2 regions of the Cytobacillus sp. Hm23 genome follow, and region 2 is predicted to be linked to the other one. Evidence: a T-box and tRNA genes for the amino acid it is inferred to sense, from the RefSeq annotation. Region 2 holds a T-box; the other holds one or more tRNA genes.
What was found. A T-box is a leader RNA that pairs with one kind of tRNA and senses whether it is charged. The one in region 2 lies ahead of ileS (isoleucine--tRNA ligase), so its partner is inferred to be a tRNA-Ile.

Region 1 (6,049 bases), on a different contig from region 2:
AGCATATCCACTAAATTCTCTATATATTGCTAAGACTTCTAACTCTTGTCCAGTTATTGTGGCAAGTTCCTCTTCAGTGATTCTATCAAGCTGAAGTTTATATATATCTTTTGCTTCAAGTTCACCGTCATCTTCCTTCTTTAATTCTTCTTTTGTTATTTTTTCTAAAGCTTCATCAGGGTGTGTTAACAGCCAAAAGTCTTTTTTATCACGTTCAGTTACACTTTCAGTATCCTTATCAATAAATATTGCAAGATCTCTCGCAACCTCGAGACGCTCTTCCGCTGTTGTACCTTGAAAACCTGTATATGTAATCGCGTTTAACGGTATATTATCCACAATGACATTACCGTTCCTATCATATATTTTCCCTCTTGGAACGGATGCACTAACAGTTACTTCTTCCTTTTTTTCAATTTCACGTTTATAATCTTCCCCGTAAACGATCTGAGTAAGACCAAGCTTTAAAATCAGGGTAGAAAATAGTAAAAAAACGATAAAAAATAGCACATTCAACCGAAATGGGAGATGATTCCTTTTCTTTTTATTTTTATTTTTTTTCTGTTTCTTTTTCATTTATTCACCTACTACATTAATTATTTCATTAATATTTATTTTATATAATAGCAGCTGAATTTTCCATTGTTAAAATATGAAAAAGGCAATTCAACTATACAGATGAACCACCTTCTCGATTTCCAACTTGTTGAGTACATTCGTCAGCTTGTTTATTTGATTCTACATTTTTTTCATCTACAAACTCGATATTTCTTATAAAAAGATAAATGAACGCATGACCGGTACCTATGATGGCTAACAAGATAGGAATACTTACTTGTTCATCAAAAAAAGATACTGCGATTAAAAATAATAAAATGGAGACAATCCTTCCACCATTTAAAAACAACTCACGTACAACTATATATTCAATTCTCATTTGTGCTGCATTCCACCCCTTGCCAATAACATCATAAGTTAATGAAATGTATGGAACTAAAAGCATCGGATAAGCAATTGCGATGGCGATAGCATACATGATGAGCTTTGTATAAGTGACATGGAATAATATTAAAAAAATGGATATATATAGCAACAAGCCACCTATTAAGATTGCCTTTTTTCGATATTTTTGTTTTATTAATCGCGTTGCTAAATAATATGCAACAAATGAAATTGCTGAATTTACTAATCCAAATGTCCCTAGAGCTAATTCACTATTCGTTGTAATAAATACTAAGACAGAAACAACAAAGACAAAGGTTCCTTCTCGTACACCTTGAAAAAAGTGCGCATTTGTAATATTTGCCCAATTCTTGTTATGCCTTCGTTCTTGGATGATCCTCTTTAATACAAAGTCACCTTCTGCTGCTCTTGGTTGTAAAAACAAGCTAAATATTACAGCTCCGATAAATAATGCAAGAGATATTGAAAAAATAACAGTGTATCCTGTGAATTTTTCCATCCTAGATATAATAAAACCTGCAGCTATTGGACCGATCATCCCTCCAAATGAAGTAACAATTCCTAAAAAGCCATTAAAGAAATCACGTGTTTCTGGTTCAGTTATTTCGAAGGTAAGAACATTGTAAGCCAACCAATAAAACCCGTAACCAATTCCAAGCAGTCCCCCAAGAACGATTAAATACCGAGACGCTTGATCACCAAAAAAAAGAACGGCTATAAAAAATATTGCAAGAAATGTTACACCAAGCCTTAGCACGAGAACCCGATCGATCTTCTTTGCCCATCTTCCCGCTACTATAAATGTTAATGGTTGCATAATAACAATTGATAAGTTGTAAATCCCTAAATCTTTAAATTGACCTGACTGCTTCCATAAATACACATTTACGAATGTATTTGATAAAGCAATACTTAATGCATACAGCCCTCCAATTATTAATAATAATAGTAAATCCTTGTTAACATCCACATCACCAATTAACTTGCGTAAAGCCGACATTGAAAAACTCCCCTTCTTTATCTACAAAGTAGTTTTCCAATTAGGCGATTTAGTTATGTATATAGAAATAGGCTTTTTAAAATGACATATATGAAGCAGGAAAAGACTGTTGCTATATTAATTATGGTTTAACATGAACACCACTATTAATAGGTTGGGAAATAAACGTAACATAAATTGGTTTTATTAAACACATTAAAATGGCTTTTTTCGTAAACTCTGTTGCTTTTATTACGAAAGACAATAACTTATGCCGAAAACAGCATAAGTAAAACTGTATAACAAAAAACAACAGAGAATGTATCCTCTGTTGTTTGAGTGTTTACTATTTACTTCGCAGCTGAATAAAGCTTAGCTACTTCATCCCAATTTACAACATTCCAAAAAGCTGAAATGTAATCAGGGCGACGGTTTTGATAGTTTAAGTAATATGCATGCTCCCATACATCTAATCCAAGAATTGGCGTTTTTCCATCCATAAGTGGAGTATCTTGGTTTGGTGTGCTCGTCACTTCTAGCTCACCGTTGTTAACAACTAACCATGCCCAGCCTGAACCAAATCGAGTAGCGCCAGCTTTTGCAAACGCTTCTTTGAAGCTATCAAAGCTTCCGAACTTATTGTTTATCTCATCTGCAAGCTCACCAGTAGGTGCGCCCCCACCATTTGGAGATAAAATCGTCCAGAATAAGCTATGGTTCGCATGACCACCACCATTGTTACGTACTGCAGTACGAGCAGCTTCAGGAACAGCGTCCAAGTTACTCATTACATCTTCAATGCTTTTGCTTAGAAGTTCTTCATTTCCTTCTAATGCAGCATTAAGATTTGTTACATATGCATTGTGATGTTTTGTGTGATGAATTGTCATCGTTTCTTTGTCAATGTGAGGTGCTAATGCATCATATTCATAAGGTAATTTTGGTAATTCAAATGCCATAATAATTCCTCCTCAAATTATGTAATGAACTGTGTTCAATCATAGACTTTTGAACACAAAATGTGAACTGTGCAACATTCATTTTCATAATTAATAAACATGAATGTTTCTTAAGTCCGTTGCTTATAGATTAGCAAATTTTCCACAATATTTCAATTAATTTGCTTGTAACAAACCCTAATTTACTATATGTATTTTTAACTCTTCTCATTCAATCAAACTAAAAAAAGCCTTCAATATATTCCTGAAAGGCTTGCTTAGATGGACCCTGCAGGACTCGAACCTGCGACCGGACGGTTATGAGCCGTCAGCTCTAACCAACTGAGCTAAGGGTCCATGTCAAAAGCTCCATATAACCATACTAACATTGTAAAACTTTTTACAAAGCAGTAAATAAAAAATATATAATCATAATAAATTGGATGAACCCTTTTGCCACTACACCACTTAAAAATCCAAATAATGACCCTAAGCCAATTTTTGTCGCCTCTTTAACATTTTTCTTGTGCACAACTAACTCTGCTACAACAGCACCTAGAAATGGCCCGAGAATGATCCCAGCTACTGGTATTACAAAAGGTCCTACTAACAAGCCAACTGTACTACCCCATACAGCGGCTTGGCTCCCACCTAGCTTTTTGACACCGATTAGATTTGCTGCATAATCAGCACCAAATAATAACAAAACAAAAGTTCCTTGGATCATCCAAAATAACGTTGAAAATTGCTCAAAGCTAATTAGAAACCCATAAATTAAGAACCCTGCTATGATAAAAAGTACACTTGGAATAATCGGATATATTAAACCAACAAAAGAAATGATAAAACAGCAAAACACTATTATCCAAATTAATAACTCCATCACCAAGCCTCCTGATACTTGTTAATAGCAATTTCATACTAGCATCGTTTGTTAATGTTAGTCAATTAACTTACAAGGCTCTGTTCCTAAACTTTGTTGCTATTTTTACTAAATATGGACGGTATAAAATCAGCAAGATGCCACGAACGGAGATGTATACTTGCTTAAATCTCAAGAACGGAACAATTATTGTGAAGGCAGCCTTTCACAATAATTGTTGCAATTTATAAATATACAACAGAAAAACGAGCTTATATTGTTTGTTACAGCTATTCAGGAGGCTAGATGCCTAGGTTAGAGTATAATGTTTGCTTATTTCTTATCACAAGAACAATGAATTGAAAAATAGCGTATAACAAAGAGGTATATTAAAAATCCAATTTCGATTTCTAACATACCTCTCTTGTGATTATATGATTATTTTTACTCTCCTAATACCGCTTCAGCGATATTAACAGCGTGATCACCTATACGTTCTAAGTTACTTACGATGTCTACAAATACAATACCAGCTTGTCCAGAGCATTTGCCTTCATTTAATCGTAAAATATGCTTTTTACGCAATGTTCGTTCCATCTTATCTATCTTGTCTTCTTTCTTCACAACTTCTCGTGCTAAATCTTTATCGTTTTCTTCAAGAGATTGAATTGATTCTTTCACAGTAGAAATTGTTAATTCAAACATTTCTTTTAGATCAGCTTTTGCCAAATCAGTCATCTTCACTTTATTTGATAGCTGATAATCAACTAACTCCACAATATTCTCAAAATGATCACCTATACGTTCAATATCTCGTACGGTATCCATTAACACTGAGTGCTCTTCTGATTCATTTTGTGACAATGAAGCTGAAGAGAGTAATACTAAATAATCAGTAATTTTCCGGTCTAAATTATTGATGGCACTCTCTAGTTGCATAGATAGATCAGCATGTTTCTGCAAATTGCTATTTAAATATTTATGTGACTCTTCTAAACCTAGAGTAGCAAACTCACCCATTCTAACAACTTCTTCTTTCGCTTGACCTAATGCAATAGATGGTGATTGCTCAATAAAGTTAGGATCCAAATGCTTAGCTTTATATTCCACTACCGAATCATTACCAGGTATAAGTTTTGTTACAATATATGCCAACACACCTATAAACGGTAATTGAATCAACGTATTCGTTATATTAAACGCTCCATGCGCGAATGCTATGGTCATTTCTGGGTTTAAATTAAATGCCTCTTGCAGCATAATAACCAATTGTGTATAGAGCTTCAATCCAACTAGAAATATGGTTGCTCCAACCAAATTAAATAATACGTGTGTCAGAGCAGCTCGCCTAGCTGCAACTGATGCTCCAATTGAAGCTAATATCGCAGTGATCGTTGTACCAATATTATCACCAAATAAAACAGGCAATGCAGCATTTAAACTCAACAGACCTTGACCATACAATTCCTGTAATATCCCAATGGTTGCACTCGAACTTTGCACGATAACAGTAAATATAGTTCCAATAGCTACTCCAAGAATTGGAATTTCACTCATGTTCACTGTTAACTCAGCAAACGATTCTAGTGAACGTAGTGGCTTCATACCCGAACTCATTAGTTTCAAACCATAAAAAAGTGCACCAAAGCCAAATACTACTTGACCTAAATTGTGAATTTTCTTATTTTTGAAGAAAAAGAGTAAGAGAGCCCCTACTGCTATAATCGGTAGAGCGTAATTTGACAATTTGATACCGATAATAAATGCAGTAACAGTCGTCCCAATATTTGCCCCCATGATTACACCAATTGCTTGCCTTAAAGTCATAAAGCCAGCACTGACTAAACCAACTGTAATAACAGTTGTACCAGAGCTACTTTGAATTAACACTGTTACAATAATACCAGCTAAGACACCCATAAATGGGTTGGTCGTAAAGCGGTCTAAAATATCTCTTAATTTATCACCTGCGGATTTTTGCAGTCCATCTCCCATGTACTTAATCCCAAATAAGAAGATACCTAAACCACCAATAAATTCAAAAATCATCTTTTGAACATCAAGTTCCACTTTTTCTACCTCCGAAAAATTATCTGACTAGTTTCGACACAAGCTTACAAAACCCTATACAATTATTAACGAAATACATTAGAATTGTAAAGGTTTTTAATAAAGAATTTACAATAGCTTAACAATCGAATGAAAGGTGGACAATTTCTGCTAGTGCTTATCGCAAATAACTGGAAAAAGCAATATTTCAACTTATTAAATGACCATTCATATTAGACGTTGTTTTATAGTTTTCAC
Region 2 (6,049 bases):
TACGACTTGTTTAATTGCTTCTAGTGAAAAAAATGATGCATAGCTATTAAATATTTCTTGAAAAAATTCTATCATAAAGCTTCATTTTCCCCTTCAATTACGACCTTATCGATCTTAATAATATATCCATTGTAACTTTTGCTAGATTGTATGATTTAGCTCTAGTACAAAAAAGCTTACTAGGTTTTTATTTGCATCTCTCTTTTTTTAATTGGATTTCAATGCTCACAAATTTTAATTATAATCGTTTCTTACATGTAAGTAAATAAATACTCCGAACCATACTTGCATGATCATCTTATATATAGCTAAGCTTTAAGGTAATAGAAGATATTAACAAAGTTCTATCCCATTCTCTACATTTCTTATATACTACGGTAAACAGCAAAAATCAGATGGCTAGTTTCTCCACCTGATCTTGTGCTTTCAATAAATATGAGTGACTTGCCCCATAATCAAGGTATAAACACAATATCACATCTTTGTCCTAGGCTCTTTCCATAAACTTTGATGCTTTTATTAACAAATTTGTACCATAAGAAGTGACTTTATATTTTCGTCATCATTGTACAGTAGAAAAGATGCCACGAGAACGTTAGTGATATTCGTGTTTAGCTCTTATGACGCAAAGCAACACTTAATACGAAAACAGCCTTTTCCATCAAACCTCTTATAGCTGTTCCGATTTTTAAAGATAGCAACTGATTTCAGTTTAGCTACCTATTTTACTTAATAACAATTCGAGCCGTATCATTTCCTACCTTTACTTCTTCATATTTTGTTAACGATTCAACAAATTCAAGTTCGTTCACTAATAAATTCTCACGTAATAAATGTTCAAAGCTATTCACTGCTTGTAGCATTTCATCATCAAGCTGCAGTGAAATATCGATTCTTTTTTCAACAGGCAACAATAATTTCTTACGATATTCTTGAACCGCACGAATGAGTTCACGAACTTTCCCTTCATGTAAAAGCTCAGTTGTTAATTGTGTATCCAGAAGAACCGTAACTGAAGCCCCTTCTGCCATTTGATATTCGCCAACTGTTGATTTTTCAACAATGATATCTTCTAAACTGACCTCAAACTTATTACCATCCACTTCCACAGTAAGTTCTTTCGTTTCTAACAGGTCTGCCACTTCATTTGCTGATTGACTTTGAAGATGCTGATGAATGTGACTACTGTATTTGCCATATTTAGATCCAGCTTTTTTAAAATTCAACTTTAAGGAATAATGAAAATATTGACTCTCATCACTTTCATTCATGATCACTTTAACATTTAATTCTTCTTTTATGATGTCAGTATGACTTTGTAACCGTGTGAACTTCTCATCTTTGGTCATGATAATAAGCTTTTGAAGTGGTTGTTTCACTTTCAATCCTGCATTATTCCGAGCTTGCCTTCCGAGTTCAACAATTTGACGTGTTGCATCCATTTCAAGTTCAAGCTGATTATTAATGATTGTTTCGTCCACTTCAGGATAATCGCTTAAGTGTACACTTTCTCCCGTCAAGTTTTCAAAGACATCCTCTGCAACAAACGGAGTAAACGGAGCTAACAATTGACTGCTTTTCGTTAGCACTTCATAAAGCGTCGCATAAGCAGCTAGTTTATCATCGTCCAGTCCTTCTCGCCAAAAACGGTGACGCGATCTTCTTACATACCAATTGCTAACTTCATCAATAAAAGTACTCAATAACCTTGCAGCTAAGGTGAATTGATAATCGTCAACATACAACTTAACTTCTCGAATCGTACTATTTAAGCGAGATAACACCCAATGATCTAGGGTCGTATAGTGAACATCGGTAAATAAATTAGGTGAGATTTGATCAATACTCGCATATAGCGTATAAAAACTATGCACATTTACAAACGTGTCAACGAGTTTAGACTTAGCTTCCGCTACGACTGCTTTCGAAAAACGCTTTGAATTCCAAGGAGCACTATCTGCTATAAGCGCCCACCTTAACGCATCCGCACCAAATTCTTCAATTAATTCTAGCGGATCAAGAACATTCCCTTTACTTTTAGACATCTTTTGGCCATTTTCATCGAGAATATGACCAAGTGAAAGTACTCTTTTATATGGAGCTTTTCCTGTGAATAATGTTGAGATTGCTAACAAACTATAAAACCAACCTCTAGTTTGATCGATACCTTCAGCAATAACATCAGCAGGAAATTGATCTTTAAACAATTCTCCGTTCTCAAATGGGTAGTGGTGTTGGGCAAATGGCATTGAGCCACTGTCAAACCATACATCTACCACCTCTGGAGTACGGTTCATATTGCCCCCACAACTTCGACATTCAACCTTCACATCGTCAACATAAGGTTTATGCAGTTCCAAATCTTTATCAACATGCTCTACACTGTTCGCTTGCAACTCCTGAATGCTTTTTGGGACAAATTGTTGATCGCACTGTTCACATGTCCAAATGTTTAGAGGCGTTCCCCAATATCGATTTCTACTTATATTCCAATCAACAACATTTTCTAAAAATTTGCCGAACCTTCCGTGCTTCACATGTTCTGGGTGCCATGTCACCTGTTCGTTATTACTGAGTAGGCGATCCTTCACAGCAGTCATTTTAATGAACCAGCTATCTGTCGCATAGTACAGTAACGGTGAGTCACACCTCCAACAAAAAGGATAGCTATGCTCATATTTTTGCTTATGAAACAAAAGATTGTTTGCTGCTAAATATTTGATAATATCTACATCACAATCTTTCACAAACCTCCCTGCAAACATCGGAAGGTCATCTGTGTAACGTCCTGATTCATTAACTACATTCACGAAGCTTAACTCATATTGTTGTGCAGCGCGATAATCATCTTCTCCATATGCTGGTGCAATATGGACGACACCCGTTCCATTACTATCAGTTACAAAATCCGCTTCAATAACAATATGACCTTTCTCTACAGGGACGTTGTCAAATGGGGCGTCATAGGCTATTCCTACTAGCTCATCCCCCTTCATTCTTGAGAGAAGTTGATAATTATCTTGTAGTACATTTTCAGCCAATGCTTCTGCTACGTAATACACCTCTTTACCTTTTTTAGCTTTTACATAGGTTATTTGAGGATTAACAGCTAATGCAACATTTGCAGGAAGCGTCCAAGGTGTTGTCGTCCAACCAAGAAGATATTCATGTTCACGATCTTTGATAGGAAATTTAACAGTTACACTTAAATCCTTTACATCTTTATACCCTTGTGCAACTTCATGGGAGCTTAACGATGTTTGGCAACTAGGACAATATGGTGACACACGATGTCCTTTATATAAAAGGCCTTGCTCATGAATCGTTCCAAGAATATGCCATACACTTTCGATATAACTGTTTTCTAATGTCACATACGGATCCTCTACATCCACCCAATAACCAATTAGTTCTGTAAAGGTGCTCCATTGTTGTTCATAAGCAAATACACTTTCTTTACACTTGTTTATAAATTTTTCGATCCCATATTTTTCGATATCATGCTTACCTGATATTCCTAATTGCTTTTCAACACCTAATTCTACAGGTAAGCCATGTGTATCCCATCCTGCTTTGCGTAACACTTTATATCCAGCCATCGTTTTATAACGTGCGACTAAATCTTTAATAACACGACCTAATACGTGCCCTGCATGGGGTAAGCCATTTGCAGTGGGCGGTCCTTCGTAAAAAACAAAGCTTGTGCTTTCTTCTCTGTTGCTAATTGATTGTTTAAAAGTACCCTCTTTTTTCCAACGTTGCTGGACTCTCTTTTCTCTATTGCTTGCTTGTTCTTTCACATCAACCTTTCTCACAGTACCACTCCTTTTAATTTTGGCTGTTTCGTATTATTGTTTTCGTTTTGAAAGTTTCATGGCATCTTCATACCATGATTGACTGTTGTAATTTAATAAGGCTGTTTTCGCATTGATTGTTGCTTTTCGTTCTTAGATTTATAGGGCCAATACTTCTAGAGTTCGTACCATCTTTTCTACTTCATACTGTCCATATTTAGTAAAAATAACAACAAAGCTTATGAAAAGAGCCTTTATAAACGTAACAATGGATACGAAAGAAAAGAGCCTAAAAGCACACAAAAAACCCCATCCCTATAAGGGACGGGGTATCCGCGGTACCACCCTTTTTCTATCGACGCCGGTCAATAGCACTTAGCAACGTACAATCATACGTGTTCCTATTAACGGGGGAAATCCGTTCAAGCTTACTTCATTCAGCTTGACTTCTCGGAGATGATTGTTCAACTAAAGTCCGAACGCTAGCTTTCAGCACCTACTAGCTCTCTGGAGGACGGTTCATTTAGTTTACTTGTTCTCGTCATCAAATTTTGTGTGCTTTTATTAAAAAGTATATTAATGGATATTTATTTTGGTGTCAAGAAATTTCTCATCCACTTGCTGATTAGCTAATGATGTCATCAATAAGCCCATATTCCTTTGCTTCTTTTGCACTCATAAAATTGTCTCTATCTGTATCTCTAGACACCTTATCGAGTGATTGTCCCGTCCGATCAGCAATGATTTGATTAATATGTGATCGAAGCTTGACAATTCGGTTAGCTGAAATTTCTATATCGGTCGCTTGACCTTTTGCACCTCCTAAAGGCTGATGAATCATGATTTCACTATTTGGAAGCGCATAACGTTTCCCTTTTGTTCCACCAAGTAAAAGCATTGCACCAAAGGATGCCGCCATACCAGTGCATATCGTTCGTACATCAGGTTGGATATATTGCATCGTATCAAAAATTGCAAAACCGGCTGAAGTCGAACCACCTGGACTGTTAATATAGAGTGAAATATCTTTCTCTTCATCATTAGCTTGTAAAAATAATAGCTGTGCTACTACACTTTGAGCCATATGGTCATTGATTTCTTCACTAACCATAATAATACGATCCTTCAAAAGCCTTGAATATATATCATAGGAACGCTCTCCACGACTTGTTTGTTCAATGACATAAGGTATTGTACTCATTTCTTTCCTCCATCATCATATTTATCTATGCTGCCATAGAAACTATGCCTGCCCGAGAGGATATTGGACGTATCAACATACTATTACATACCGATTTTTCACTATCACTACTTAGAGAACCAATACTTGGAATCACGCGGATAAGTATTTCAGGATCTTGCATTTTTAATGACAAATAAAAAGAAGTGATTAACTGTTCTTGTTCTTGCTCTGGCCATAAGCAATGAACTGGTGACAATGGTTCATCAAGTGAAATGTTTTTTATCCGCTTTTTTCCACGATGAAGTATACTTTTAACAGCCGTTTCTGTCGTTGTTAAAACATTTGCAATTTCAGTAATTTGATATTGAAATGCTTCCTTTAAGATAAAAACGACTGCTTGCTTCGGTGTTAATTTTGACACCAATTTTTGGATGATATCTAAAGAATGCTCTAAGTGATCAACGTCAGTAACAATCGTTTCCGGAGTAGATTCAATTGTTTCACGCTTTCTTTTTCGACAACTATCAATCCATTGATGATAAGCTATTTTATTTAACAATGCGGAATTCACATCAGGCAAATCCTTATACCGCTGTAGTGCTTTGAGCAAAGTTTCTTGTACAAGGTCATCTCCATCCCAACTATTTTGAGAAAGAAAATAACAGTATTTTGTTAGCTTCTCATAATTCTTTTCTAATTCATTTAATGACAAGGCTGTATGTTGATCGTCCAAGTTCGTGCAAGATTTAGCATTTGTGTACACATCTACTCCTCCTTTTTGCACCTCTCAATATATAAAACGAATAACGATAAAAAAAAGATACGGCTGAAAAAAATTTTCTTGTCTTTTTTCAATAAACTTGAAAGCAAGATGATGAATTACAAGTATTTACTAACAACATTACTGTTAAACAAAGGTAATCCTCCTTGATTAGTATTCTCTTTTAAAGTACGTTTCACCATTAGTCATTTTTCGATCATTAACATCCCATTATTTTACCAATTTACATTTTATTTACTAAATGTTAGTAATTTATCAATACCTCTTTTACATTTTTCTCTTAAACTATTA

Region 1: it encodes a tRNA-Ile, which carries the amino acid that the T-box ahead of ileS (isoleucine--tRNA ligase) is inferred to sense. The anticodon was not compared.

What each region holds. Positions count from the first base shown of each region.
Region 1 covers NZ_JBPXRQ010000006.1:53,959-60,007, forward strand. Annotated here, with positions in the region: gene ACSVDA_RS05410 (peptidoglycan D,D-transpeptidase FtsI family protein) at 1-576, opposite strand, end outside; gene ACSVDA_RS05415 (MFS transporter) at 671-1,963, opposite strand; gene sodA (superoxide dismutase SodA) at 2,293-2,901, opposite strand; tRNA gene ACSVDA_RS05425 (tRNA-Ile) at 3,164-3,237, opposite strand; gene ACSVDA_RS05430 (DUF456 domain-containing protein) at 3,281-3,763, opposite strand; gene ACSVDA_RS05435 (Na/Pi cotransporter family protein) at 4,187-5,812, opposite strand.
Region 2 covers NZ_JBPXRQ010000003.1:83,401-89,449, forward strand. Annotated here, with positions in the region: gene ACSVDA_RS02955 (TerC family protein) at 1-75, opposite strand, end outside; gene ileS (isoleucine--tRNA ligase) at 726-3,800, opposite strand; T-box leader at 4,112-4,348, opposite strand; gene clpP (ATP-dependent Clp endopeptidase proteolytic subunit ClpP) at 4,420-4,995, opposite strand; gene ACSVDA_RS02970 (sigma-70 family RNA polymerase sigma factor) at 5,021-5,710, opposite strand.